4 regions of the Sphingomonas sp. 22176 genome follow, and region 2 is predicted to be linked to each of the others. Evidence: predicted binding sites of a transcription regulator. Region 2 holds the regulator's gene; each other region holds the start of a gene.
What was found. The regulator LexA, encoded in region 2, represses DNA repair genes until DNA is damaged. The targets are predictions, from matches to a motif close to GTTCCNCNCTTGTTCT.
Positions count from the first base shown of each region.

Region 1: the regulator LexA is predicted to act here: its motif matches at 5,137-5,152, upstream of ACTJKY_RS01785 (ImuA family protein).
Region 3: the regulator LexA is predicted to act here: its motif matches at 4,822-4,837, upstream of radA (DNA repair protein RadA).
Region 4: the regulator LexA is predicted to act here: its motif matches at 2,834-2,849, upstream of recA (recombinase RecA).

Region 1 is NZ_JBQEPL010000001.1:385,787-393,144, forward strand. Features, by position in the region: gene ACTJKY_RS01775 (error-prone DNA polymerase) at 1-2,226, opposite strand, end outside; gene ACTJKY_RS01780 (DUF6504 family protein) at 2,232-4,136, opposite strand; gene ACTJKY_RS01785 (ImuA family protein) at 4,348-5,061, opposite strand; gene ACTJKY_RS01790 (3-methyl-2-oxobutanoate dehydrogenase (2-methylpropanoyl-transferring) subunit alpha) at 5,309-6,580, shown strand; gene ACTJKY_RS01795 (alpha-ketoacid dehydrogenase subunit beta) at 6,595-7,358, shown strand, end outside.
Region 2 is NZ_JBQEPL010000003.1:241,772-249,129, reverse strand. Features, by position in the region: gene ACTJKY_RS13110 (PilZ domain-containing protein) at 1-864, shown strand, start outside; gene ACTJKY_RS13105 (molybdopterin molybdotransferase MoeA) at 906-2,087, shown strand; gene lexA (transcriptional repressor LexA) at 2,146-2,823, shown strand; gene ACTJKY_RS13095 (hypothetical protein) at 3,003-3,971, shown strand; gene ACTJKY_RS13090 (LexA family protein) at 4,231-4,365, shown strand; gene ACTJKY_RS13085 (hypothetical protein) at 4,651-5,562, shown strand; gene ACTJKY_RS13080 (hypothetical protein) at 6,502-6,837, shown strand; gene bla (subclass B3 metallo-beta-lactamase) at 6,849-7,358, opposite strand, start outside.
Region 3 is NZ_JBQEPL010000003.1:67,375-74,732, reverse strand. Features, by position in the region: gene ACTJKY_RS12275 (M1 family metallopeptidase) at 1-410, shown strand, start outside; gene ACTJKY_RS12270 (DUF2256 domain-containing protein) at 415-558, shown strand; gene ACTJKY_RS12265 (YcxB family protein) at 563-1,060, opposite strand; gene ACTJKY_RS12260 (hypothetical protein) at 1,123-1,482, opposite strand; gene ACTJKY_RS12255 (DUF423 domain-containing protein) at 1,479-1,820, opposite strand; gene ACTJKY_RS12250 (cation:proton antiporter domain-containing protein) at 1,836-3,617, opposite strand; gene ACTJKY_RS12245 (iron-sulfur cluster assembly scaffold protein) at 3,617-4,051, opposite strand; gene ACTJKY_RS12240 (CvpA family protein) at 4,175-4,753, opposite strand; gene radA (DNA repair protein RadA) at 4,858-6,237, shown strand; gene ACTJKY_RS12230 (hypothetical protein) at 6,461-7,225, shown strand; gene ACTJKY_RS12225 (L,D-transpeptidase) at 7,225-7,358, shown strand, end outside.
Region 4 is NZ_JBQEPL010000004.1:56,824-64,181, reverse strand. Features, by position in the region: gene ACTJKY_RS14815 (prolyl oligopeptidase family serine peptidase) at 1-2,037, shown strand, start outside; gene ACTJKY_RS14810 (MOSC domain-containing protein) at 2,068-2,787, opposite strand; gene recA (recombinase RecA) at 2,926-3,996, shown strand; gene ACTJKY_RS14800 (hypothetical protein) at 4,127-4,393, shown strand; gene ACTJKY_RS14795 (catalase) at 4,462-6,549, shown strand; gene ACTJKY_RS14790 (glutathione S-transferase family protein) at 6,648-7,274, shown strand; gene ACTJKY_RS14785 (dicarboxylate/amino acid:cation symporter) at 7,289-7,358, opposite strand, start outside.

The DNA of each region.
Region 1 (7,358 bases), on a different contig from region 2:
CATCCAGCTCGACGCATAGGCGATCTTGGCGAAGCTGGCCGCGTGGCTCTCGGGAAAGCCGTAGCTGCCGAAGCCCTCGATCTGCTTGAAGGTGCGCTCGGCGAAGTCCTGGGTATAGCCCTTCTTGAGCATCCCGCTGATCATCTTCTCCTTGAAATGGGTGACGCCGCCGGTCGACTTGAACGTCGCCATCGCGCGGCGCAGCGCATCGGCCTCGGCGGGCTCGAACCCCGCGCCGACGATGGCCACCTTCATCGCCTGTTCCTGGAACAGCGGCACGCCGAAGGTCTTGTCGAGCACGTCCTTCAGCTCGTCGCTCGGATATTCGACCTTCTCCTTGCCCTCGCGCCGGCGCAGATAGGGGTGGACCATGTCGCCCTGAATCGGTCCCGGCCGCACGATCGCGACCTGGATGACGAGATCGTAGAACACCTTGGGCTTCAGCCGCGGCAGCATCGACATCTGCGCCCGGCTCTCGATCTGGAAGGTGCCGAGCGTGTCGGCCTTCTGGATCATCGCGAAGGTGGCGGGATCATCCTCCTGCATCGCATCCGACGCCAGGGTAAGCTTCACCCCCTTGTGCTGCTCGAGCAGATCGAACGCGCGCCGCATGCAGCCGAGCATGCCGAGCCCGAGAATGTCGACCTTCATCAGGCCGAGCGTCTCGATATCGTCCTTCTCCCATTCGATCACGCGCCGGTCGACCATCGCCGCGGGCTCGATCGGCACGATCTCGTCCAGGTTCGCCTGGGCCAGCACGAAGCCGCCGGGATGCTGCGAGCGGTGGCGCGGGGTGCCGATCAGCTGGCGGGCGAGGTCGAGCGTCAGCGCCAGCCGCGGCTCGCTGGCATCGAGGTTGAGCGCGGCGGCATCGGCCTCGCTCACGCCCTCGTTCGACCAGCCCCACACCTGCCCCGCCAGTCCGGCGGTCACGTCCTCGGACAGCCCCAGCGCCTTCCCCACCTCGCGCACCGCCCCCCTGGTACGATAGCGGCTGACCACCGCGGTGAGTGCTGCATGGCGCGCGCCATAGGTCTCGTAGATCCACTGGATCACTTCCTCGCGCCGCTCATGCTCGAAATCGACATCGATATCGGGGGGCTCGTTGCGATCCTCCGAGAGGAAGCGTTCGAACAGCAGCTTGTGATAGACCGGGTCGATCGAGGTGACGCCGAGCAGGAAGCAGATCAGCGAATTGGCCGCGCTCCCCCGCCCCTGGCACAGGATCTCCTGCGCGCGGGCGAAGCGGACGATCGAATGGACGGTGAGGAAATAGGGCGCGTAGCCGAACTTCTCGACCAGCCGCAGCTCCTTCTCCAGCAGTTCGGCATAAGCGGACGGCGGCCCTGCCGGGAACTTGGCCGCGAGCACGTCGCGGGCGAGCTTGGCCAGCGCCTCCTGCGGGCTGCGGTCCGACATCACCACTTCGTCCGGATAGCGATAGAGCGTGCCGAGTTCGCGCGGATTGAAGGCGCAGCGCTCGACCACGGCCTCCACCGCCTGCAGCGCCTCGGGCCAGGCGGCAAAGCGGCGCGCCATTTCGTGCGGCGGCTTGAGGTGCCGGTCGGCGCTGCGGGCGCGGCGGAAACCGAGATCGTCGACCGTGGTGGTGTGGCGGATCGCGGTCATCACGTCGTGCAGCATCCGCCGGTCGGGATGATGGTAGAGCACGTCGCCGGTAGCGAGCGGGGTCAGGCCATGCGCGGCGGCAGCCTCTGCCAGCCCATGCAGCCGCACCGCCTCCTGCGGGCGGCGATGGCGGGTGAGCGCGACATGGCCGCGATCCCCGAACACATCCGCCATCCAGCGCAGTGCCGCCGGGTCGCCACTATCTGCCATGCCGGGCACCAGCGCGGCGACGAGGCCGTCGGCATGGCCCGCGACATCCTCCCAGTGGAGGAAGCACTGCCCCTTCTCGCCATGCTGCGCATCCGCCCGCGCCTTGCCGATGCTGAGCAGCCGGGTGAGCCGCGACCATGCGGCGAGATCCTCCGGCCAGACCAGCACGCCGCTGCCATCGGTCAGGTCCAGCCCGCAGCCGGTGACCAGCCGCACGCCGGTCTCTTCCGCCGCGACCAGCCCGCGGACGATTCCGCCGACGCTGTTGTGATCGGTGATGCCGAGCGCGGGCATGCCGTACGCCGCCGCGGCCTCGAACAGCTCGGAGGGGGCAGAGGCGCCGCGCAGGAAGGAATAATGGCTGGTGACCTGGAGTTCGCTGTACATGGGCGTTACCCGAACAGGCCGTGGAGGTACCAGCTGAGATCGCCGGTCACTTGGCGCTCGCCGTCGCCCTGGCGGAACAGCCAGTAGCGGCGGCCGCGCTCATCCTCGACGCGGAAATAGTCGCGCGTGGCGTGCGTCTCGGCGGCGCGCTTCCACCATTCGCCATGGATGCGCTCGGGCCCGTCGGCGCGGACCACTTCGTGCCGCTCGCCCCGCCAGGTGAAGCGACGCGGCGGCTGGTCGGGGAGGGCCGCGACGACATGGTCGAGCCGCTCGGGCCGGCGGAGCAGGCGGATCGGGCGCGGCCAGTCGGGATGCCAGGGCGGCAGCGGGGCGCCCCGATCCAGTTGGCGGACATCGTCGGCCTTCATCGGCGGCGCCTCGCGCTCGGGCGGGTCGAGCGGCGGGAGTGCGGCGGCCGAGCGTTCGGGCACGTCGCTTTCTACGGCCCGCATCCGCCACAGCCGCGCCATGCCGATCCGCGTCGCCAGCGTGTCGATCAGCGGGGCGAGATCGGGCACTGTCTCGGCATCCAGCCGCTCGTCGACCGGCAGCGCGCCCAGGGGTTCGCTGCGCAGCAAATGCAGCGTCATCGCGTCGAGGCCATAGCCGGGCTCGATCTGGTCGATCCGGCTGGCGAGCAGGCGAAGCAGATGCGCCGGATCGCGGCTGGCGCGGGCAAGGCCGATGCCGATCCGCTGGGGTACGCCGTCCACCCGGTCGGCGACCAGCCCGATGCGGCGCGCGCCCTGCCCCGCTTCCGCCAGTGCTTCGGCGAGGCGATGGACAAGGTCGCCCAGCCAGTGGGCGATCGCCTCGGGGGTGGCGATCGGCTCGGCGAAACGCTGGGTGACAGCGATCGGCTCGGGCGGGGTGACCGGGGTGACCGGTTCCGGAATACGGCCCAGCGCCTGGTCGAGCCGCGCGGCGATGACGGTACCGAAACGGCGGACCAGCGGCGCGCGGGGGAGCGCCGCGAGCTGGCCGATGCTGTCGACGCCGAGCCGGTGGAGCAGGTCGAGCGCGTCATTCTCCAGCCGCAGCGCCTCGACGGGCAAGGGCGCGAGCCAGGCGGCATGCTCGCCGGGCGGGCAAAGGAGCAGCGTCTCGGGGCGGAAGCGTGCGAACGCCCAGGCGGCACCGGGAGTGTCGGCGACGGCGATCTTCGCGGCAAAGCCCAGCCGGGCGAGCAGCGCGTGCAACCGGCGCAGCATCCGCACCTCGCCGCCATGGAGATGCGCGACGCCGGTCAGGTCGAGGAACAGCAGGTCGTCGCCGGCAAGGGTAACGCTGGGCGACCAGCGGCGGGCGAGGCTGTGCGCCAGCCGTTCGAGATCGGCGCGGTCGCCTTCCGGGTCGGCGGGGTCGACGCGCAGCTCGGGCACCAGCGCGCGGGCCTGGGTGAGCGCCATGCCGATGCGGATGCCCGCGGCGAACGCTGCAGGACAGGCGGCGGCGACTTCGCTGCGGCTGCCGGTGCGGCGGGAGAGGACGCGAGGGGTATCCGCCCGCCTCTCTTCATCCCGGCGAAAGCCGGGGTCCATTGCCTTCTCCGCTGGAGAAGAAGCCGAATCCGCCAGCCGAATGGATCCCGGCTTTCGCCGGGATGACGGCTGGGGAAGCGGTGCCGGCGCAGCCGCACGCGCCACCAGCGGCAGCCGCACCGCGCCGCCCGCCATCGCGCCGCCTTCGTCGGGGCGCATCCGCTTGAAGGCATGGTCCGCCGCCTCGCTGCGCCGGCCGAGCTCGCGCATCGGCGGCCGCTGGTGCGGCGGAAGTGCGGCGATGGCGGCGTCGCGCGCGGCCCGCGCCCAGCGCGCGCCCGGCCGCCAGCCGCCGCCGCGCTGGACGGAACAGGCGGCTTCCTGCTCGGCGGCGGCGAGCGCTTGTGCCTGGGCGAGCCCCTCCAAGTCTTCGCTCCCCTCCCGCTCGCGGGAGGGGATGGGGGAGGGACTGACGTGGAGAGGATGTACTATACTGAGATCAGCCCCTCCCCCGTCCCCCCCCGCAAGCGGAAGGGGAGCGCAGGTGGTAGCGGAATCCGCCATCTTACCGTCAGCACATCCCGTAGGCGGGAGGGAGACAGGAGCAGCCTCGTCCTTGGCGTGCGCCCAGCCCCGCTCAGGCGGCGGCAGCGCGTGTCGCTCGGCCCGCCGCACGCGGTCGAGCGACCAGTGGGGCAGGAAGAGCGCAGCGACCCGTTGCATCGCAGGCCTCCACCAAGAGTTGGAACGATTCCCCCCCACGTTGCCGCGCCAGCGACAGCTCCCAGCGCGGCCGCCCGACGCCCTCTACCGGCAGCGGCGCCGAGGGCGCGCAGCCGATCCGCCAGCGCGTCACCGCGGCGGACGGTGCGCCCAGCGGATCGCTCCCCTCGCGGGCATGGCGCTTGAGCAGCAGGGCGATCGTGCGCCCCCCCTCGGCCACCAGCTGCAGCCGCCGCGTCGCCGGCATGGCGAGCCGCTTCACTTCGCCGATCACCGCACCGAGCCCGCGATGGCGCAGCCCTTCCTCCATGATCGCGAGCAGTTCGTCGTCGTCCCGCGCCTCGACATAGATGACGCGCTTGGGATCGAGCCCGACCTGCGCGAGGCCAGGCGCGAACAGGTCGCGCCGCCGCACCACCCACAGCACCGGCCCCCAGCAGCGCGCGGCGATCCCACCGATGAAGGTGGTGGCGGCGCAATCGTCGGTCAGGTCCGGCGTGGCGCCCGCAATCTCGTGCAGCGCATCGAGCCGCAGACCCCCGTCGGCCAGCTTCGAATCGAGCCGCTCCAGCCCGAACGGCAGTACCGGGCGCCGACGGAACCCGGTGCCGTCGAGTGCGCTGAGCATTGCGCGCAACTGGTCGAGAGTGGCAGGATCGGGCACGGCGACTCGCTCGGGGGTTGATGAAGGTCCGACTCGTTCGTTCCTATTTTGTTCTAATTGGCGTGCGAGTCAATCGGGCTCGCTGTCCCAAATTTTTAGGCCAGCCCTGCTGTCCCATCTCGACAGACGCGTTGAAATTTTATAACAGCCTTGCGCAATTCGAGTTCGTGCGTTGTCCGTGACGACACGGGCCGTATCTGATGGAGAGACCATGACGGTGGACGCCCCGCGCGCCAACCTGCCGCCGCTATCGCTGCATGTGCCCGAGCCGCGCTTTCGCCCCGGCGACGAGGCCGATTTCAGCGATCTTGTCGTGCCCCCCGCCGGCGCCGCGCGCCGCCCGGACACCGCCGAACCGGCCGATCGATTCCACGAACTCGCCTATGGCCTGGTCCGCGTCCTCGACGACGCCGGCAACGCCGTCGGCCCCTGGGATCCTCGGCTCGACGCGGAGGCCAAGCGCAAAATGCTGCGCAGCATGGCGCTCACCCGCGCGTTCGACGAGCGCATGTTCCGCGCCCAGCGCCAGGGCAAGACCAGCTTCTACATGAAGTCGACCGGCGAGGAGGCGGTGTCCGTCTCGGCCGCGCTGGCGATGGCCGGCGACGACATGTGCTTCCCCAGCTATCGCCAGCAGGGCATCCTCATCACCCGCGGCTATCCGCTGGTCGAGATGATGAACCAGATCTACTCGAACCGAGGCGATCCGCTGCAGGGCCGGCAGCTGCCGATCATGTATTCGTCGAAGGAAACCGGCTTCTTCTCGATCTCCGGCAACCTCGCCACCCAATATCCGCAGGCGGTGGGCTGGGCGATGGCGAGCGCGGCGCGCGGCGACACCCGCATCGCCGCCACCTGGTGCGGCGAGGGCTCGACCGCGGAAGGCGACTTCCACTCGGCGCTGACCTTCGCGACCGTTTACCGCGCGCCGGTGATCTTCAACGTCGTCAACAACCAATGGGCGATCTCGAGCTTTTCGGGCTTTGCCGGTGCCGAGGCGACCACCTTCGCGGCGCGCGCGATCGGCTATGGCATCGCCGGACTGCGGGTCGACGGCAATGATGCGCTGGCAATCTATGCCGCCACCCAATGGGCGGCCGAGCGCGCGCGGACCAACCAGGGACCGACGCTGATCGAGCATTTCACTTATCGCGCCGAGGGCCACTCCACCTCCGACGATCCCAGCGCCTACCGCTCGGCCGGCGAGCCCAATGCCTGGCCGCTCGGCGATCCGATCCGACGGCTGAAGGACCATCTGATCGGCCTCGGCGAATGGGACGAGGAACGCCATGCGGCGATGGACCTCGAACTCGCCGAGACGGTGAAGCGCGCGCAGAAGGAAGCCGAGAAGAACGGCATCCTCGGCCATGGCATGCACCAGCCGTTCGAGACGATGTTCGAGGGCGTGTTCGAGACCATCCCCTGGCACCTGAAGGAACAGAGCGACCAGATGATCGCCGAGCGCAAGGCGGCAGGCATATGAGCGACACCCCCCGCATGAACATGATCCAGGCGATCAACTCCGCCATGGACGTGATGATGGAGCGCGACGACCAGGTCGTCGTGATGGGCGAGGATGTCGGCTATTTCGGCGGCGTGTTCCGCGCAACCGCCGGGCTACAGGCCAAATATGGCAAGACCCGCGCCTTCGACACGCCGATCACCGAGATTGGCATCATCGGCGTGGCGATCGGCATGGGCGCCTATGGCCTGCGCCCCGTGCCCGAGATCCAGTTCGCCGATTACATCTACCCGGCGCTCGACCAGCTGGTCTCCGAGGCGGCGCGGCTGCGCTATCGCTCGAACGGCGACTTCACCGCGCCGATCACGGTGCGCTCGCCCTATGGCGGCGGCATCTTCGGCGGCCAGACGCACAGCCAGTCGCCCGAGGGCATCTTCACCCATGTCTCGGGCATCAAGACGGTGATCCCGTCGACCCCCTATGATGCCAAGGGCCTGCTGATCGCCGCGATCGAGGACAACGACCCCGTCCTCTTCCTCGAGCCCAAGCGCATCTATAACGGCCCGTTCGACGGCCATTATGATCGCCCGGCCAAGAACTGGACCGCGCATCCCGCGAGCGAAGTGCCCGAGGGCTATTACCGCGTCGAACTCGGCAAGGCCGCCACGGTCCGCGAAGGCGAGGCGGTGACGATCCTCTGCTACGGCACGATGGTCCACGTTGTCGCCGCGACGATCGAGGAACTGGGTGTCGATGCCGAAATCATCGACCTGCGCACGCTGGTGCCGCTCGACATCGA
Region 2 (7,358 bases):
GCGGCGGACGGGCTCGATGCAGGCCAACTCGCCTGGGGCGGCGAACTGCTCGACTGCGGCATCCACTGGATCGGCCGGGCCGGCGCCCGGCTGCGCGTCGAGCACGCGCTGGCCGAAGCGGTGCCGGTCCGGCTGCACCTCGGGACCGCTGAGCCGCTGATCGGGCGCACGCTCTGGTCGGACGGCGCCGAGGCGGGGCTCACCTTCGACGCGCCGGTGGACGTGCTGGGGATGGTCGCGCGCAACCTCGCCCGCGCCACCGCCGAGCGCCGCCGCCTGCCGCGCATCGAGCTGCGCCACACCGTCGGCGTGCATCGCGGCGGCGAGGTCGAGCAGCTGCGCACCCGCGACATCTCGCAAGGCGGGGTCGGCGTCGAGGCGCGGGGGCTTGGCGTCGACGAGGCGGTGCAGCTGACCTTCGACGGGCTGCGCCCGCTGGAAGGTACGGTGCGCTGGATCGCGGGCGAGACCGCCGGCATCGTCTTCACCGAGGAGCTGGGCTGGCAGACCCTGTTCCCCTGGCTTCGCGGCATCCAGCAGGCACCCGCCCCACAAGCCGGCGGGAGCGACATCGACGGGCTGCTGCAGGACAAGCTGGCGCTCCGCCTGGACCTGCCCGGAAGGGTACGTGAGGGCGTGGGCTGGTGGAATTGCCGGATCCATGCGCTCACCGCCCTGCAGGTCGAGTTCGAGGCGCGCCAGGCCTTCGCCCCCGGCGCTTCGATTTGGGTAGCGCTGCCCGAGATCGGCGGCGGCCCAGCGCGCGTGGTGCGGGCGCGGCAAGGCCGGACGCTCGCCGAATTCCGCATGCCGCTGCGCGACAGCGACCTGCGCCTGCTCACCGCGAGCCGCCGCACCGGCTGAAGCCGCTTGCATCGCCGCGCGCCCGCGCCCAATCGAGCGGCATGGCACTTCTTCCCATCGCCGAGGCCCAGGCGCGGCTGCTCGCGCTCGCCGGCCCCACGCCTGTCGAGACGGTTCCGCTCGCGGACGCCGTCGGCCGCTGGGCCGCCCAGCCGGTGGTCGCCCGCCGCACCCAGCCGGAGACCGATCTTTCGGCGATGGACGGCTATGCGATCCGCTTCGCCGACCTGCCCGGGCCGTGGACCGTGATCGGTGAAAGTGCGGCGGGCTCGGGCTTCGCAGGCACGATTGCGCCGGGAGAAACGGTGCGGATCTTCACCGGCGCGCCGATGCCAGCGGGCTCGGACACGGTGCTCGTCCAGGAAGAGGCCGCGCGCGACGGCGATCGGCTAAGTCTCGCTGGCGAAGGCCCGCCCTATCTCGGCCGCAACACCCGCCGCCGGGGGCTCGACTTCGCGGAGGGCGACGCGCTGATCGCGGCGGGCGAGCGGCTCACGCCCGCGCGGATCGCGCTGGCGGCGATCGGCGGCCATGCGGCGCTGCCCGTCCGCCGCAAGGTCCGCGTCGCGATCGCCGCGACCGGCGACGAACTGGTGACGCCGGGTACGCCTGTCGGCCCAGCCCAGCTTCCCGAATCGAACCGCACCATGCTCGCCGCGCAGCTCGCCGATCTGCCGGTCGAGATCGTCGATCTCGGCATCCTGCCCGACGATCTGGGGGCCCTCACCCATGCCTTCGCCACCGTCGAGGCCGATCTGCTGATCACCAGCGGCGGCGCATCGGTGGGCGATCACGACCTCGTCCGGCCCGCGCTCGAAGCCGCCGGCGCGACGATCGACTTCTGGCGGATCGCCCTCCGCCCGGGCAAGCCGATGATGGCCGGCACGCGCGGCGACATGGTCGTGCTGGGCTTGCCGGGCAATCCGGTGTCGGTGTTCGTCACCGCGCTGCTCTTCGCCAAGCCCTTGATCGCGCATTGTTCCGGCGCCGCCGACCCATTCCCGCGAGGGCGCACGGCGATCCTCGGCGAGACGCTGCCGGCCAATGGCCCGCGCACCGATTACCTGCGCGCCGTGCTGATCGACGGGCGCGTCCATGCCTCGGCGATCCAGGACAGTTCGATGCTCCGCACGCTAGCCCGCAGCACCTGCCTGATCGTGCGCGAACCCCATGCGCCGCCTGCAAATAGCTCCGGCTCGGTGGAAATCCTCGACATCGCTTGACAGCACCCCGGAACATTGCATAAACGTTCCCAGTCTGTTCTGGACCCCGGAGGATTGGATGCTCACGCGCAAGCAGCACGAGCTGATCTGCTTCATTTCCGACCGTCTTGCCGAGACGGGCGTATCGCCCTCGTTCGAGGAAATGAAGGAGGCGCTCGATCTCAAGTCGAAATCGGGCGTGCACCGCCTGATCAGCGCGCTGGAGGAACGCGAGTTCATCCGCCGCCTGCCCAACCGCGCCCGCGCGCTGGAAGTGCTGCGCATGCCCGAACGCGGCGAGCGCAAACCGGCCGCCAAGGCGCCCAAGCCCGCGAGCACCACCGCTGCGCCAGCCTCGCTGCCTGCCCCGGCCAATGACGTGGTGGAGATCCCGCTGCACGGCCGCATCGCCGCCGGCACCCCGATCGAGGCGCTCGAAGGCTCGACCATGTTGCCGGTGCCCGCCGCGCTGCTCGGCGCGGGCGAGCATTATGCGCTCGAAGTCGCGGGCGACTCGATGGTCGAAGCCGGCATTCTCGACGGCGACTTTGCGCTGATCCGCCGCACCGAGACCGCGCGGGACGGCGAGATCGTCGTCGCACTGATCGACGATGCCGAGGCGACGTTGAAGTATTTCCGCAAGGAAGGCGCGATGGTCCGGCTCGATCCGGCCAATCGCGACTATAGCCCGCAGCGCTACCGCCCCGATCAAGTGCGGGTGCAGGGCCGGTTGGCCGGATTGCTGCGCCGCTACTGATGGGTTGGGCGAGGACGAGGCGACACGAGGCACCAGTAGCGCTTCGCCTTGCGCTTCGTCCATTCCCTGTCCGTCCAGCCTCGCGCACTTTGGCCGTCGATCGCGTGGTTTTACTTCTACGCCTCCAATACTACTTCTACGCCCCCGATATTTATGGCACGGTCTGCACATAAGAAGTTATGGAGCGCGGACGTATGCGTGGACATCTTCTGGTGGCGGCGGCGGGCCTGCTGTTTCCCGGCGTGGCTATAGCGCAGCAGAGCGCCTCCCCTCCTCAGGGTGCGACGCAGCCGCCGGCATCGCCGGTCGCACCGGATACGCCCGACCCCGCACAAGGCCGCAAGGCGCCTGCCGGCCCCACCGATCCCATCGTCGTCACCGGACGCAAGCCTGCTTCCAGGAAGGAAATCAGCGCGCTGGTGCATGCGATCACGCCGCCCAGCCCCAACGACGCACCGCTGGCACGCTTTCATGACGCCGTCTGCTTTGGCAGCGTCGGGCTAGAGCGCTCCGTCCTCGAGATGATCGGCTACCGCCTGGCGGCAGATGCCGAACAGGCAGGGCTGAAACTCGCGGGCGATGGATGCACGCCCAACATCCTCGTCGTCTTCACCGACGGCGTATCGGCGGGGGTCGACACCCTCGTGCGACGCAAATGGTGGATCTTCGGGGATCGTACGCCGTCGGAGATTCGCACCATCGTCGGCGAGACCGGTCCCGTGCGTGCGTGGAGCAACAGCGAGGTCCTCAGCCGCGATGGCGAGCACATCAACAAGGGCGGCTTTTTGAACGTCCCGATTGCCTCCAGGCTGGTCTCGCCCACCCGCAACGACATGCTGGCGTCGATCGTTCTGGTCGAGCGCTCGGCCGTGATTGGCAAAACCAGCAACCAGATCGCCGATTATCTGGCGATGCGCACCCTGGGCGGCGCCCGCCCCCGCGCCAGCGGGCCGACGGAGACGATCCTCTCCCTATTCGACGGGAATGCCAATCGCGTGCCAGGCGAACTCACCGCCTTCGACCGCGGCTATCTGCGCGGCCTCTACGCCGGACAGGCCAATGCCTTTGCATGGAGCACGCGCGGGTTGATCGTCCAGCGCGTCCTCAAGGAGCAACAAGCGGATCCCCCGCCGTCTGCCGAACACTGACGCTGCTAACGGCGCGATCATCGGGTCATCACGCATCGGACAGCCGATCCCGTCGAGTTATCCATCGGGCATTCATGGGCAACGGCCTTGTGCTTGTGCGGGCCTTCGGTGGCGCCGATTGCCCAGCCCGATTCCGCACGCCCAGAACGTCTGCCGCCAAGACGCCAAGCCCGTTGAGCACCATCGTCGCCCCCGCCTGGCTGCCTTGTTCGGCCAACGACATAGTCGAAATCCCGCTGCTCGGTGGGGCGAGCATTATGTGTTCGAAGTCGCGGGCGACTGGAGGGGCGAAGCCGGCAATCTCGACGGCGATCATGCGCTGATCCGCCGCACCGAGACCGCGCGGGACGGGGAGATCGTCGCCGCACGGACCGACGATGCCGAGGTCCGCTGAAGTATTCTGCAAGGAAGGCTCGACGGTCCAGCTTGACCCGGCCAATCGCGACTACACCGCGCAACGCTACCGCCCTGATCAGATGCGCGTTCAGCGCCTTGCTGGACTACAGCGGCAATACTGAGCCCTGAGCCAAGCAACCGATATGCTTTTTGCAGGCGAGCGCGAGACCGAGGGGCAGCATCATCACGGTTTCTGTTCCCGAATGAGCGCGCTTGTCACATGATTGCCTTGTGTTCAGGATCGGGGAGGGATTCAATGCGTGCGTGGTTGGTTGGCAGGTTCATGGCTCTTCTCCTGCCAGGCGGGGTGGCCGCGCAGCAGAGCCTGCCCTCCACTTCGCCCTCGTCGCAAGCGATGCCGGGCGCGATAACGGCCGAGCAGGACATGCCGGACACGACTGCCGCGCCTCCCGCAGGGGCGGCCAAGCAGGATCCGATCATCGTCATGGGCAGGCAGGCGCCCGACCCGGAGACCGTGCGATCGCTCAGCCGCGCCATCACCCCAAATGTCGCACCGGACGACCCACTGGCCCGGTTCAACGAGCCCGTCTGCTTCATCACCTCCGGCCTTGCGCAGGCCACGCTCGAGCAGATCGGCGATCGGCTTGCGGCGGATGCGGAACAGGCCGGCCTCCGGCTCGCTGGCGCCGGATGCCACCCCAATGTCGCAATATTGTTCGTCAACGGCGTCGAGGCCACGCTGAAACGACTGGAGCACGATCGCGCTGTGCTGTTTGGCACGCGCAAGCCTGCCGATCTTCACGATCTCTCCCGCCAGCCAGGGCCGGTACGTGCGTGGAACAACATACGGATGGTGCAGGTGCCGCTCAACGAGGGCTCTCGTCTGGTTTCCGATGTCCGGATGGACATCGTCAACGCGATAGTGCTGGTCGAGCGGTCGGCCGTTGTCGGCAGAACGACGAACCAGATCGCCGATTATGCGGTGATGCGCGCACTCGCAGTCATTCGGCCGCGGCGGGCTATCGGTCGCGACACAATCCTTTCGCTCTTCGATACGGCCGGGTCGCCTCCGGCGGAAATGACGGTCTTCGATCGCGGCTATCTGCGCGGACTCTACAACGGCGCCGGCAATCAGCTTGCGAATGTCCAACAAGGCCGGATCGTGCAGGGCATCGTCAATCAGACGAACGTCCACACCAAGACGAACGTCTCCGCGGACACCTCGGCCCACTGAAGCTCGATGCACTTCCCAGCCGTTTGCTCCCCGTCGAACGCCTTCTGCGCCGTATCCATCCGATGACCGGATCGACGAATGCCCGGTATCGCCCACTATCTGCTTGGCACGCGTGGCGATGAGGCTGCCTTCATGGTCTCGATGGGGCATGGTTGATCGGGAGGATTTTCGCGTCGCCGCGCATGAAGCCCAAATTCTCGGCGTCCGCAGCAATCAGCCGCGCATCTTCTCTTAAATACTCAGTGGCTAGTGCTATGCTGGCCTATCGCAACCCTCGTCCGCATGTTCGGCGTCGATGGCATAGTCTCCGTATGTCGGGGAGAAGGACAGCATAGTGCGCATCTTGCTCTGTTCCTTGATAGCAATTGTACTGATGTCCCCTCCAGCACGCGCACAGCAAGAACGCGAACCTGACGAGCGAGGCGCAACGTCTACAGAGCACGGACACCAGAGCGCCGCTGCCCCATCTCAAGCGCTGCCCTCGCCCGGTGATCCTATTGTCGGTACCGCTCGCCGATTGCCTGCCAGGGCGGAAATCCCCGCAGTGGCGCGATCGATCATGCCCTATGCTCCCTCGAACGAGCCCATCGCGCGCTTTCGAGATTCCGTCTGTTTTGTCGGCGCGGGGCTGGACCGCGCCGTCCTGGAAGACCTTGGCAATCGGCTCGCGCTCGACGCCGAATTGGCCGGGCTGAAGTTGGCTGGAAAGGGATGCAAACCCAATGTCGGCGTTTTCTTCATCGGCAAGATCGATGAGGAGATCGCCGCGCTCGCGAAAAGGAAATCGGGGCTTTTCGGTGAGAGGGTGCCCAGCGAAATTCGGGCGATCGTTCACGGAAGTGGGCCGGTGCGCGCATGGAGCAACACCGACACTTTGAGCATCGACGGTGAGCAGCTTGGCTCGGGCAAAGTGTTGCGCGTGGGGGCGGAACAACACTGGTGTCCCCCATTCGCAAAGATGTTCTCGCTTCGATCGTGTTCATCGAGCGCTCCGCGTTGCCGGGAAAGTCACCGACACAGATTGGCGACTGTATCGCAATGCGCGCCTTGGGGGGCACACGGCCGCAGAATGACCTGGGCGCGCGAAGCATCCTGTCGCTTTTCACCCCTGGTGCGACGGAAGCCCCGCCCGAGATGACGGCCTTCGACCGCGGCTATCTCCGCGGCCTGTACGCCGACACAGCAAACGCTTTTGCGACGACGACACAAAGTCTCATCGTGCGGAGTATATTGGAGGAGAAGAAAGCCGAGGGAATGCCGGACATCGCGAAGTAACAACGGACTCTCTAGTGAGCGCCCTTCGATGTGAGTTCGGCCGCGAACGCCTTCTGCGCAGCATCCACCCGACGCCCCAGTTCGCCCGGATCGACGAACGCCTCGGCGTCACCCGCCATCTGCTTGGCGCGCTTGGCGGCAAGGTCGAACTGCTCGGCGTGGAAGCTGAGGAACACGTCCGCCTGGGTGGCGCGCAGCTTGGCGAAAGTCGCGCGGAAATCGGCGGGGGCTGCGTCATAGCCATGGCCCGGGGTCAGCGGCTGGTCGGCGACGCTGAGGCTGCAGGCGAACAGCACGGTCAGGCTGTCGCCGCCTGAAGGGACCTGCATCGTGAAGCTGGTGCAGCCCTTGGTGTGCCCCGGGGTCAGGTGTGCGACCAGCGTGTTGGTGCCGAGGCGGATCTCCTCGCCGTCCTTCAACTGTCCGTCGACCTTCACCGGCGGCGCGGCGATGCTGATGTCGGGGCGATAGTCGGACTTGCCCGCTTCCAGCGCCGCAGTGTCCGCCGCGCTGGCCAGCAG
Region 3 (7,358 bases), 170 kb from region 2:
ATGCCGCGCTTGCGGCCGTGAATGCCGGCGGGCCGGTCTCGGCGGTCCATCCGCAGGGCTGGGCGACCCAGCAATGGCTGCGCTTCCTCAACGGGCTGAACCGCCAGCAGACGCCAGCGCGGCTGAAGGAACTGGACGAGACGCTGGGGCTGTCGGCGTCGAACAACGCCTATGTCCGCTCGGCCTGGGGCGAGCTGGCGATCGCCAACCGCTATGATCCCGCCGTTCCGAGCATCGAGAAGCTGGTCGGCAGCGTCGGTCGCGGGCTGCTGATCTACCCGATCTACAAGGACCTGGTGGCGCAGGGCGACTGGGGCAAGCCGATCGCGCGGCGCCTCTGCGAGGCCTCGAAGGCGAGCTACCACCCCACCGTCGCGGCGGGCGTGGCCAAGATCGTCGGCGCGGACTGATCCCGTGCCGCGCGGCGTCGCCAAGCGGGACCTGCCCACCAAGACCTGCCCGGTCTGCCAGCGCCCCTTCGCCTGGCGGAAGAAATGGGAGCGGGATTGGGAGAACGTTGTGTACTGCTCGGACCGCTGCCGGCGCGCGGGGAAGTAGCGGCTCAGCGGGTTTCGGGGAAGCTGTCGATCTGTTTGGTCGACAGCACCCGCGTCGGCACGAAGTTCATCAGTAGATCGCTCTGTCGCAGGACGATCGCGTCGCGCCCCTTCTTGATGGCGACGAAGTCCTCCCAGGCGAAATTGGTATGGCCACGATCGGAAGCAAAGGCGACGCCGTCTGCGGACCAGGTGATCGTGGTGCGATCATGCAGCGCACGCTGTTGCGCGAAGGTTCGTCGCGTTCGGGATGGGATCCGCAGGTAGTTCACCCCCAGGATCAGTGGGAAGACGACCAGCCAGTAACCGCCCGCGATCGCCGCTACCAAAGGGGCTGGCCCAAGCGACCATGGCTTTGCCAGGAACCAACCCAGCAACGCCAGCACGACGATCGGCAGGAATAACGCACGAACGACCCGCCGAGATCGCAACGTGGCCCTGTAGTTCAGGCGAGAGGCCGCGATGACATCTTCGGGCGTCGGCTGGAAGGTAACGCTGTACATCGTGCCGCGATGCCCGAGCGCCGACCCGCAAGCAAGGCACCTGCGGTACGGCGTGACTGCACTTATTGATAGCGCAGTGTCTTGCCGAAGCCGGTGTTGGTCTTCGCCATCTTGCTCAGCTTGCGCAAATACGCCTTTACCTCGCGCTCGAAGCGTACATCGCTCCGTACCCCCGCACGGTAGAAGTCGTCCTTGGCCAGGAGCGACTTCAGGGCAGCGCCAAGCTGCGCCTGATCGTTCACCGCGTCGCTGTGGCGAAGTTGCTCGCACACCCACTCTTCAGCCGCCGCCTTGTCATAATCGTCTTCGCGATCGCGGCCATAGCGATCGGCAACATCCTGATCCGATCGGGCGGCCTTGATCCGCCGTTCGAGCCAGATGCGGACCTGCGCCGGGTCCCAGGGCGCCTGCGGCTCGCTCATTTCGCCACCTTCGAGGCAACCGCCCAGGCCAGCCACAACCACCCCGCGATCAGCGCCGCCCCGCCGATCGGCGTCACCGCCCCCAGCCAGCGCGGCAGGCCGAGCGCCATCAGGTACAGCGTGCCCGCGAACACCAACCCGCCGCCGACGAACAGCGCCGCAGGCCCGCGCGCGCCCGACTGCAGCGCCACCAGCGCCGCCACCGCGTGCACCAGCTGATAATGCCCGCCGGTCTTGAGCCACTCGACCGCCTGGCCCTGCGCGCCATGCGCCCCGAAGGCCCCGGCCGCTACCGCCATCGCGCCCGAGAGCGCCGCCAGCACCGCGATCCAGTTCATGCGTTCGCTCCCCAATCAACCATCGCCGCGATCCTGCACCGCCGCGGCAGCGGCCGCGGCCTGGCTGAACATGCCGTCGCGCCCGGCATAAAGGTCGCCAGTTTCCTTCTGCGCCTTCAGCCGGGCGATATCGGTCCGGCGATATTCGGCCTCGGTCCGGTCGATCTCGGCGCCGTCGACGCCCACCGAGTCCATCGCGCGCCGGGCCATCACCACCGCGCTTTCCAGCACCTCCCGCACCACGCCGGCGATCGGTGCGCCCTTCAGTTTAATGATGCTGCGACGGTCATAGGCGCGCACGAAGATGCTGGCGTTCGGGAAGGCCGCATGGACCCCTTCCATCATCTCGGTGTCCATGCCGTCGCCGTCCTGGCAGAACAGGATCAGCTCGGCATCCCCTGCCCCCGCCTGGCGGAGCAAGTCGATGCGGGTGCCGTCGCCATAATAGACCTTCATGCCGAAGCTGCCCGCGGTCTCGATCATTTCCACGTCGCGGTCGATGATCGTAACCGGGATGCCTTGCGCGATCAGCATCTGCGCCACCGTCTGGCCGAAGCGGCCATAGCCGACCACCACGGCATTGGCGCCTTCCTGGCGCGGCCCGTCTGGCGTGGCGCCCGCCTTGACAGGCTCGGCGCGGAGACGCCTGGTCGCCATCATCAGGAACGGCGTGGTCGCCATCGAGAGCGTGACGATCGCGCTGAACACGCTGGCGGCCTGCGGCTCGATGAGCAGCGCTTTCTGCGCCTGAGCGAACAGCACGAAGCCGAACTCACCGCCCTGGGACAACAGCACGCCGAGCGCGAACGCCCCGCGCGGTTTCATCCCGAAGAGGAGCGCGAGCCCCATGATCAGCGCCGCCTTGGCCGCGATCAGCGCCAGCGCCATGCCGGCGACGAAGAAGGGCCGCTCGGCGATCGCGTGGAGATCGAGCGTCATGCCCACCGCGACGAAGAACAGTCCGAGCAGGATCGCGCGGAACGGCTCCACGTCCGCCTCAATCTCGTGCCGGAAGGGCGAATCCGCCAGCATCACGCCGGCGATGAACGCGCCGAGCGCCGCCGACAGGCCCAGCGCCTCCATCACCGCGGCACTGGCGATCACCGTCAGGAGGCCTGCAAAGACGAACATCTCGCGCTCGTCGAGATTGCCGATCAGCCGGAACAGCGGCCGCAGCAGGAAACGCCCCGCCACCACCAGCCCGACGATTGCGCCGACGGTATAGAGCCCCAGCAGCCAGCCCGGCGGCCCGCCCTGATCGGCCGGGTTGCGCGAAAGCGCCGCGACGATCGTGATCAGCGGCACGATCGACAGGTCCTGGAACAGCAGGATCGCGAAGGCGCGCTCGCCGAACGGCGTGCGCAGGCGGCCGGCCGATTGCAGCAGCGGCAGCACCTGCGCGGTGGAGGACAGCCCCATCGGCAGGCCCAGCGCCAGCGCGGCGGCCAGCGTCGAGCCCGTCACTGCCCAAACGATCCCCGCGATCGCGATGCCGCACAGCGCCACCTGCAGAAAGCCGAGGCCAAAAATATCGCGCCGCATCCGCCACAGCCGCGAGGGGCTCAGCTCCAGCCCGACCAGGAACAGCAGGAGCGCGATGCCGAGCTCGGCAATGCCCATCTTGCCCTCGGCGTCGCCGACCAGCCGCAGCACGTGCGGCCCGACCAGCGCACCCGCGACGAGGAAGCCCAGCGTCGCACCAAGCCCGAGCCGCCGGAACAACAGCACGAAGAACAGCGCGAAACCGAGCATCGGCACCGCATCGACGAGCATCGAACCGTCTGCAGCATGCTCCATCAGACCCGTGCCTCCGCCGCCTGCGCGGCCGCCTCGGCCGCCGCCTCGAAGGCAAGCCGGATCGAGGCATGGCGCCCGCGATGCGGCAGCGCCGGAACGAACAGCTGCATGCCGGGCCATTCGGGCGGCGCATCCCGCTCGCCGGCAAGCCAGGCAGTAAGCTGGTCGCGGGCGGCGGCGAGCTCGGCCGGAGTGCGGCCGAGTACCGCCTCGCCCATCAGCGCCGCCGAAGCCTGGCCCAACGCACAGGCGCGGACCAGCATACCCACCTCGGCAACCTTGCCGGCATCGTCTACCGCGATATCCACGGTCACCCGGCTGCCGCATACGGGCGAGCGCTTCTCGGCGGTACCGCCGGGCTGCGCCAGCCGTTCGTGATGCGGGATCGCGGCTGCGAGACGCAGGATTTCCATATTGTAGAGCGGGGCGTTCATGCCGCTTGATCTAGGGTAGCCGTCCCGCAGTTGCGAGCGCCAATTGCCCGCCTTTCGTATGGGTTGCGCCGGTGGCACGCGCGTCGGCAGACTCGATCCTCCCCTGCAAAGGAGGATTGTAGCTCAATCCGCTTCCCGCTTGCGCGGCCGGCTCTCGCCCGCTTCGTCCGCGTCCACACCGGCATTGTCGCTGCCGAACACCGGCTCGCCCTTGCGACGCCGGTCGACGAAATCCCCGATCGCCGCGCTGGTCGTGTCGAGCAGCGGATAGGTGACCGACCGGGTGATCCATTTGGGCCGGTGCGCGCGCCCGCCGTCGAAGGTGTCGAGCACCAGCATCAGCACCAGAAAGCCCATGCTGACCAGGATCAACCCCTTGGCGACGCCAAAGCCGACACCCAGCGCGCGATCGATCGGCCCGAGCATGGAATTACGCATCTGCCCGCCCAGCGTGTTGGCAATCAGCCGCCCGCCGAAATAGCTGATCCCGGCGAGCAGCGCGAAGGCCAGCACCGCCGCCCCGCCCGCGGTGCCGATCATCGGCGCGAGCAGCGCGGTGAAGCCCGAATGGAAGAACTTCACCGCGACGACGACGAGGATCCAGGCGAGAAACGCCAGCACCTCGGTCGTGAAACCGCGCAGAAAGCCGAGGATCGCCGCGCCGGCGATGATGAGAAGCGTGACGATGTCGAGCCCGGTCATGCCCGCTCCATAGCAGCGTGGCGCAACGGGAAAAGAGGCCGCGTGCGACAGCCCGCGCGGCCTCACCCGTTCCCTTTTCGTTTCCATCGCGCTACAGGGTCGCCATGGCAAAACTCCAGAAGCGTTATGTGTGCCAGGCCTGCGGCTCGGCGACCTCGAAATGGGCGGGGCAATGCGCCGACTGCGCGGAATGGAACACGCTGGTCGAGGAAGCCGGCGGCCCCGCCACGCCGTTCCAGGCCAAGCATCACCTGCAATCGGGCGGCCGGATGATCCTGCTCTCCGGGCTCGACGCCGAAGTGGCGCTGCCCGAGCGGATGCCGAGCGGCATCGCCGAGTTCGATCGCGCGCTCGGCGGCGGCTTCGTCGAGGGATCGGCGACGCTGATCGGCGGCGATCCCGGCATCGGCAAGTCGACGCTGCTGCTCCAGGCGGCGGCGAAGATCGCCAGCCGTGGGCTTTCGGTCGCCTATGTCTCGGGCGAGGAAGCGGCCGACCAGGTGCGGTTGCGCGCGCGGCGACTCGGGCTCGGCCAGGCGCCGGTGCAGCTCGCCGCCGCCACCTCGGTGCGCGACATCCTGACGACGCTGAGCATGACCACCCCGCCCGACCTGCTGATCATCGACTCGATCCAGACGATGCATTCGGACCTGATCGAAGGCGCGCCGGGCACGGTAAGCCAGGTCCGCGCCAGCGCGCAGGAGCTGATCCGCTTCGCCAAGGAACGAGGCACCGCGCTGGTGATGGTCGGGCACGTCACCAAGGACGGCTCGATCGCGGGGCCGCGCGTTCTCGAGCATATGGTCGACACCGTACTCGCCTTCGAAGGCGAGCGCAGCCATCTCTATCGCATCCTGCGTGCGGTGAAGAACCGTTTCGGCGGCACCGACGAGATCGGCGTCTTCTCGATGCAGACCGAGGGGCTGGCGGAAGTCGCCAACCCCTCCTCGCTGTTCCTCACCCAGCGCGACGAGAACGTCACCGGCACCGTCGTCTTCCCCGCGCTGGAGGGGACGCGGCCGGTGTTGGTCGAGGTGCAGGCGCTCACCGTCCGACTCGCCTCGGGCGCGACGCCGCGCCGATCGGTGGTCGGCTGGGACTCGCCGCGCCTGTCGATGGTACTGGCAGTGCTCGAGGCGCGCTGCGGGCTCAGCTTTTCGGCATGCGAAGTCTATCTCAACATCGCCGGGGGCTACCGCATACAGGATCCGGCTGCAGATCTGGCGGTGGCAGCAGCGCTCGTTTCGGCCCTGTCGGAGCGGCCGATCCCGGCCGATGCGGTAGTGTTCGGCGAGATTGCGCTTTCCGGCGAAGTACGTCCGGTAGCCCATGCGGCCCTGCGGATGCGCGAATCCGCCAAATTGGGGTTCGAACGCGCGCTGGCGCCCGCCGCACCCCATGCAAAAGCTGGCGAGCCGCTGCCATTGCGTGTATCCGACTATAGAAATCTCAACAGCTTAGTGGATCACCTCCTGGGGAAATAGGTCCATATCTGCACCAATTCGCAAATACTATGGCGCCACGCATGCCGTTTTGATACGTCTGGAGACGGATGAGAGGTGAAGCATACCGTTAGGTGTTGCCGTCACTGCTCAAAGGAACTATTTAGCTACGACTTAGTTCAATCTTGTTAATATTTGCCGCCGTCGCGAAATAGTTAAAGGGCGCTTTTCGCATGTGCGAGCAACAGGGGGTGGGAGCAGTAACTTGAAAACAGGGAAGGAAACCTTCGGATCACGGGCAATGCGTAGGCTAAGCGCCTCTGCCGCAACCATTTCGCTTCTTTCGGCGACCTCCGCCGGGATCGCGGTACCAACGGTTGCTGCTGCAGTGCAGGAAGCCTCGAAGGCGCTGTCCGTGCTGTCGGCGCGATCGCCGGGCGTTCGTGAGGCGGGGGCCCACAGCGTCAAAGGCAAGCGCAAGTACAGCCGAGTCGCAAAGAATCCACGCGAGGCGATGACGCCCGATTCGCTCGCCAAAAACGGTGTAGCGACGCCGAAGGCTTTCGATCTCGCTGCCGACCAGGCACCGATCCCGGCATCCTTGCCGCTGCCCTCGGACGCGCCGATCGATATCGCGGGTCTTCCGTCCGGCTTCGACTCGCTGTCGCCCTTCGCCGACATTGTGCCTGCGCGGGGCCCGGCCAGCTTCACGGGCAATTCGCTCCCGCCGAGCGGCACCGGCGGCTCCGGCGGCGGTGCGCCGCCGATCGGTATCCAGACGCCAACGCCGTCGCCATCGCCGACGGCCAGCCCGACGCCGACGCCTACTCCCACGTCGAGCCCAACGCCGACGCCAACACCGACCTCTAGCCCGACGCCAACTCCGACGCCGCCGCCGCCGCCGCCGCCGACGCCGACGCCGACGCCGCCTGCGGTTCCGGAACCGGCGGAATGGCTGATGCTGGTCACCGCTTTTGGCCTTGTCGGCGCGGAAATGCGGCGGCGGAACCGGATTGAAGCCAAGGCCTGATGCCCAGTCGGCCCAAGCTCGGTATCTGGATCTCGCTGGGCGCGGCCTCGCTGCTGCTGGTTACGCTGGCCGCCAAGGCGTTCGTTCCGCGCTACGTCAAGCAGGATAGCGCTGCGGGCCGCATGATCGCGCC
Region 4 (7,358 bases), on a different contig from region 2:
TTCCTCGTCGCGAGCGTCGCGCTCGCCGCCATCGCCGCGCCCGCCTCGGCGCGAGACCTCACCATCCAGGACGTTGTCGGCCTCTCCCGCGTGGGGGCGCCCGCCGTGTCGCCCGACGGCCATTGGCTCGTCTGGCAGCAGCGCGAGACCGATCTTGCCGCCAACAAGGGCCGCTATGATCTGTGGCGGCTCGACCTCACCGCCAAGCGTGCCAAGCCGGAGAAGCTGGTCGCCGAGCCGCTGGTCAACGAGACCGCGCCGCAGATTTCCGCCGACGGCAAGACCGTGTGGTTCCAGTCCGACAAGGGCGGCGAGGATGCGGTGTGGTCGGTGGCGATCACCGGCGGCACGCCCACCCAACTGACCCATATCCAGGGCGGCTTCAGCGGCTTCAAGGTATCGCCGGACGGCGCCAAGCTGCTCGTCTGGGCCGATCGCAAGCCGGGCGCACCGACGGTGACGCCGGCGATGGAGAAGAAGGATCCGAACGCCGGCTCGGGCCGCGTCTACCAGCAGCTCTTCGTGCGCCATTGGGATACGTGGGCGGATGGCACCCGCTCGCAGCTCTTCGTCCTGCCGTTCGGGCCGCAGGGGGCGACCGGCGACGGCGTCGCAATCGAAGGCGGGCTGGTCGGCGACACGCCCTCCAAGCCCTCGGGCGGCGGCGAGGAAGTCGCCTGGAGCGCCGACGGCAAGACCATCTACTTCGCGCTGCGCGAGGCGGACCGGATCGAGTCGCTGTCGACCAATCTCGACATCTTCGCCGCCCCTGCGGACGGCTCCGCGGCGCCGGTGAACCTCACCAAGGGCAATGGCGGCATGGACAATCTGCCGACGCCGTCGCCCGACGGGAAGTGGCTCGCCTGGTTCGCGATGGCGCGGCCGGGCTATGAAGCCGATCGCCAGGTGCTGATGCTCCGCAACCTAGCCACCGGCGACGTGCGCGCGCTGACCGCGGGCTGGGACCGCTCGGTCGCCTCGATCGCCTGGGGAGCGGACTCCAAGACGATCTACGTCACCGCGCAGGACGTGCAGGAAGAGCCGGTCTTCGCCGTGTCGCTGGCGGGCAAGGTCGAGCGGCTGACCGAGAAGGGCAGCGTCTCGGCGGTGGTGCCGACCAAAGGCGGGCTCGTCTATGCGATGAACAGCCTCACCGCGCCGGATGATTTCTATTGGCTCAAGGGCAAGAAGAGCACCCGGCTCACCGCGGTGAACGCCGAGAAGCTGGCCGGCATTTCGATGCCTGAGGTGACCCGCTACAGCTTCAACGGCGCCAATGGCGACACCGTCTGGGGCTATGTCGCCAAGCCCGCGGGGCTGGTGGCGGGGGCGAAGGCGCCGATCGCGTTCATCGTCCATGGCGGGCCGCAGGGCAGCATGGGCAATAGCTGGTCCTATCGCTGGAACCCGGCGGTGTTCGCGGGTGCCGGCTATGCGGTGGTCGCGGTCGATTTCCACGGCTCGACCGGCTATGGCCAGGCCTTCACCGATGCGATCCGCAACAATTGGGGCGGGGGGCCGCTGGAGGACCTGAAGAAGGGCCTGCGCGCTGCGACCGATCGCTTCGCCTTCCTCGATGGCGACAAGGCCTGCGCGCTCGGCGCCTCCTATGGCGGCTATATGATGAACTGGATCGAGGGCCAGTGGCCCGATCGCTTCAAGTGCATCGTCCAGCATGACGGCGTGTTCGACGCGCGCGCCATGGCGTACGAAACCGAGGAGCTGTGGTTCGACGAGTGGGAACATGGCGGCAAGGCCTATTTCGAGGACCCCGCCGCATTCGAGCGCTGGAACCCGGTCAACTATGTCAGCGCCTGGAAGACCCCGCAGCTGGTGATCACCAGCGAGAAGGACTTCCGCATCCCCTATACCCAGGGCCTGGCGGCCTTCACCGCGCTCCAGCGCCGCGAGATCCCGTCCAAGCTGCTCGTCTTCCCGGACGAGAACCACTGGGTGCTCAAGCCGAAGAACTCGCTGCAATGGTATGGCGAGGTGCTGGGCTGGATGAACCAGTGGACGGGCAAGGCGGGGAAGTAAGCGGAGGGGAGGGGCTCCGGCCCCTCCTCCTCAGGCGATGATGCGGACGGGATCGCCGACGCGGATCAGTCCCGGCCGTGCCGGTGCCGAATAGAGCCCGTAGCAGGCGGCGAAGCGCTGGGCGACAGTGCGCAGGACCGTCGGGTCCTTGGCGCCGGTGTCCGGATCGATGGTGATCAGCACGCAGCGCTGGATCGGATCGGCGCATTGCACGATCGCGCCGTCCTCGCTCGGGTCGCCGAAGGCGAGGCGCAGGCCCTGCCATTGCTCGGGCAGCAGTTCGCTCTCGATCGTGACGTTGATGCGGAAGCGGCGCGGATCGACCCGGCCGCCATGCGCGGTCTCCAAGGCGCGATGGCCGGCGCTGGTCTGGAGCGAGATCGGCATGGAGTCATAGACGCCGCGCGCTACCTGGATCAGCGCCACCGGCTCGCGCGCGGCCTCTGCCAGGTGGGCGTGCAGGCCGGGGTCGTGCAGCGCGCGGACACCTCCATCCGGCACTTCCACCGCGATGGCGCTGATCTTGGGTGCAGCCGGATCGGTGAAGCGGGCGCGGTGGAGCACCATGCCCGGCACTTCGCGCGCCGTAAGCCACGGAAAACGCGTGCCATTCTGCGCGCGGACAAAGGCGTACTGGCGGTCGCCCTCGATGCCCTGCCAGTCGACCTCGGCGACTGACAAAGCCTCGCCAGCCATGGACTTCACGGGGAAGCGGGCAAGCGCGGAGACATGGCCGACGATCAAGGTCACGCCACCGCAGCTAGCGCGCGTGCCGCATGTGCGCAACCTTCATCAAGTTCCCCTCTTGTTCTCACGGAACAAATGCGATACAAGCGCTGCAACACGGTTGAACGCAGTGCGTAAACCCTCTAGCGACGGGGCTTCCCAATGGCAGCATCTCTCAAGGTGATCGACGGCAATATGGCCAATCCCACGGACAAGCAGAAGGCGCTCGACGCCGCCCTCGCGCAGATCGACCGCGCCTTCGGCAAGGGCTCGGCCATGCGGCTGGGCTCGAAGGAGACGATGCAGGTCGAGGCGATTTCCACCGGCTCGCTGGGGCTCGACATCGCGCTGGGCGTCGGCGGTTTGCCGCGCGGCCGCGTGATCGAAGTCTATGGTCCGGAAAGCTCGGGCAAGACGACGCTGGCGCTGCACGTGATCGCCGAGGCGCAGAAGAATGGCGGCGTGGCCGCGTTCGTCGACGCCGAGCATGCGCTCGACCCGGTCTATGCCAAGAAGCTGGGCGTCAATATCGACGAGCTGATCGTCTCGCAGCCCGATACCGGCGAGCAGGCGCTCGAGATCGTCGACACGCTGGTCCGCTCGAACGCGATCGACGTGCTGGTGGTCGACTCGGTCGCAGCCCTGGTGCCGCGCGCCGAAATCGAGGGCGAAATGGGCGACAGCCATGTCGGCCTCCAGGCGCGCCTGATGTCGCAGAGCCTGCGCAAGCTCACCGGCTCGATCAGCCGTTCGCGCTGCATGGTGATCTTCATCAACCAGCTGCGCATGAAGATCGGCGTGATGTACGGCAATCCGGAGACGACGACCGGCGGCAACGCGCTGAAGTTCTACGCCTCGGTCCGTCTCGACATCCGCCGCACCGGGCAGATCAAGGACCGCGATGAAATCATCGGCAACGCGACCCGCGTCAAGGTGGTGAAGAACAAGGTCGCGCCGCCGTTCAAGCAGGTCGAATTCGACATCATGTACGGCGAGGGCATTTCGAAGATCGGCGAGATCCTCGATCTCGGCGTCAAGGCGGGGCTGGTCGAGAAGTCGGGCGCCTGGTTCAGCTATGACAGCATCCGCATCGGCCAGGGTCGCGAGAATTCGAAGAATTTCCTGCGCGAGAACCCGGAGGTCTGCAACCGGCTCGAAGCCGCGATCCGCGGCCGCACCGAGCAGGTCGCCGAAGGTCTGATGGCCGGTCCGGAGCCCGACGACGATATCTGATCGGATTACCTCCGCGGTAACGGGGACTGCCGGGGCGTGTGAGGCCACGTCTTCGGCGGACCTCGCTGTCCGCCTCGCTGCTGCCCGGGCCTTGCTGCAATCGGCATGGCCAGGGGCGGTGGAGCGGGAGATGGCGCCTGGGGGAGGGCGGACGTTTCTCTACAAGCCGTCGGACAGAAGCGCGGCGGTGCTGCGACTGGTCGTCGATCCGCCCAACCTGCTGCTCCACTTTGCCGAAGGGGCCCGGTTGCCCGATGCGGCGGGATTGCTGCGGGGCGAGGGGCGGCGTGGCCGCTATGTCTGCCTGGGTGCAGTCGCTTCCGGCGACGAACCGGCGCTGCGGGCGCTGATCGTCCTTGCGGCGGCAGGCGCTCCGCCGCGACCGAAATCGACATAGATCACAAACCTGGCGCAACTGCCTGATCCACGGCTCGTTGGACCTTCGCACGCTTTGCGAGGACTCCCATGACCGATCAGAACAGCCGTAACGCCCCAGCCGGTGGCGAAACCCACCAGGTGACCGATGCCGAGCACCCGGTGCTCACCACCAATCACGGCACGCCGATCAGCGACAACCAGAACCAGCTGAAGGCCGGTGCACGCGGCCCGGTGCTGATCGAGGACGAAGTCTTCCGCGAGAAGATGAACCACTTCGATCACGAGCGCATTCCGGAGCGTATCGTCCACGCCCGCGGCTCGGCCGCGCACGGCTATTTCGAGGTGACCGACAGCCTCGCCGACGTCACCATCGCCGATCTGTTCCAGAAGAAGGGCCAGCGCACCGAGGTGTTCGTCCGCTTCTCCACCGTCGCCGGCGGTGCCGGTTCGGTCGACACCCCGCGCGATGTGCGCGGCTTCGCGGTCAAGTTCTACACCCGCGAGGGCAATTGGGACCTGGTCGGCAACAACATTCCCGTCTTCTTCATCCAGGACGCGATCAAGTTCCCCGACCTGATCCACGCCGCCAAGATGGAGGCGGATCGCGGCTATCCGCAGGCGGCGACCGCGCATGATACCTTCTGGGACTTCATCAGCCTGATGCCCGAATCGACCCATATGGTGATGTGGGCAATGTCGGACCGCACGCTGCCGCGCAGCTTCGCGACGATGGAAGGCTTCGGCATCCATACGTTCCGGCTGATCAATGCCGCGGGGAAGAGCACCTTCGTCAAGTTCCATTGGAAACCGAAGGCGGGCCTGGCCTCGACGATCTGGGACGAGACCGTGAAGATCGCCGGCGCCGATCCCGATTTCCAGCGCCGCGACCTGTTCGAGCGCATCCAGCGCGGCGACTATCCGGAATGGGAACTCGGCGTGCAGCTGTTCGACGAGGACTTTGCCAACGCCCAGCCCTATGACGTGCTCGATGCGACCAAGCTGATCCCCGAGGAGGTGCTGCCGGTGCGCATCGTCGGGCGGATGGTGCTCGATCGCTATCCCGACAATTTCTTCGCGGAGACCGAGCAGGCCGCCTTCGTCCCGAGCCACGTCGTCCCCGGCATCGGCTTCAGCAACGATCCGCTGCTCCAGGGCCGGCTGTTCAGCTATACCGACACCCAGTTGTCGCGGCTTGGTTCGGTCAATTTCCACCAGCTGCCGATCAACGCCGCCAAGGGCCGCGCCGCCGCGGCGGGCTGCCCGTTCATGAACCAGCAGCGCGACGGCCATATGCAGATGGCGGTGCCCAAGGGCCGCGCCAATTACGAGCCCAACAGCCTCGCCAAGGCCGGCGAGGAAGGCGGCGCGCGCGAGGATCCGGAGAAGGGCTACAAGACCTTCCCGTCGGAAGAGCAGGGCCAGAAGCTCCGCATCCGGCCGGAAAGCTTCGCCGACCACTATAGCCAGGCGCGACTGTTCTTCCGCTCGATGGACCCGGCCGAGCAGGCGCATATCGCCTCGGCGCTGGTGTTCGAGCTGTCCAAGGTCAGCCTCGAGCATATCCGCGTGCAGATGATGGCGAACCTCCGCAACGTCGACGAGACGCTGGCCCAGCGCGTCGCCGAGGGCTTGGCGATGGATTTGCCCGAAGCGTCGAAGACCGCCGCCCCGGTGCTCGACATGGAACCGTCGCCCGCGCTCCGCATCATCCGGGGCCCGCGCGAACTCCACACGCTGGAGGGCAAGACCGTCGGCATCCTCATCGCCGACGGGACCGATGCGAACGACCTCGCGACGCTCAAGGACGCGATCAAGGCAGCGGGCGGCAACGCGATGACGATCGCCCCCAAGGTCGGCGCCGTGCCGCTCTCGGACGGATCGAAGATCGCCGCCGATGCCCAGCTGTTCGGCCAGCCCTCGGTGACGGTCGACGCCTGCGCGGTCATCCTGTCCGAGGAAGCGGCTGCCAAGCTCGTCAAGGAAGGCGCCGCGGTCCAGTGGGTGATGGACGCGTTCGGCCATCTAAAGGCGATCGGCGCCAACGCCGCCGCCCAGCCGCTGCTCGACAAGGCCGGCGTGGAAGCCGACGAGGGCGTCACCGATCTCGGCGGCTTCGTCGAGGCGGCGAAGCAGCGCTATTGGGACCGCGAGCCCAAGGTACGCACGCTCGCCTGACCGGCGCTACTGCAGCTTGCGCGGCGCTCCGGCGTCGCGCAAGCTGCAGGCCTGTGCAGCAAGCGGCGACAAACGCCGCGCCGACCGGAGGGGCCGACTTGACGATCATCGTCCACCATCTCGAAAATTCCCGTTCGCAGCGGGTGCTGTGGCTCCTGGAGGAGCTTGGCCTTCCCTACGAAGTGAAGCGCTACGAGCGCAACAAGGCGACCATGCTCGCCCCGCCCGAGCTGAAGAAGGTTCATCCGTTGGGCAAGTCCCCGGTGATCGAGGATGGCGGCACGGTGGTCGCCGAAACCGGCGCGATCCTGCAATATCTGGTCGACAAGGCGGAGGGCAAGCTGGGCGCACCCGCAACCCGCGAGGACGCGCTGCGCTATCGCCATTTCCTCCATTATGCCGAGGGCTCGCTGATGCCGCCGCTTCTGGTGATGCTGGTGCTCGCCCGTGTGCCGTTCTTCGGCAAGATGGGGCTCAAGAAGTTCCGGCCGATGGCCGAGGTGCATTTCGACTATGTCGAAGGCGAGCTGGCGCAGCGCCCCTGGTTCGCCGGCGAGACCTTTACCGCGGCCGACGTGATGATGAGCTTCCCCATGGAGGCGGCGGTCAAGCGCGCCGGCATCCTCGACGGCCGGCCCCACATCGCCGCCTTCCTGGAGAAGATCCATGCCCGCCCAGCCTATCAGCGCGCGCTGAAGGCGGGCGGGCCCTATGCCTATGCGTGATGTGGGGGGAGCGCTCAGCTCCCGGCATAATCCTCGAACCGCTCTGCATCGTGCGGGCCCCCGGCGGGGATCGGCCGTACCGCC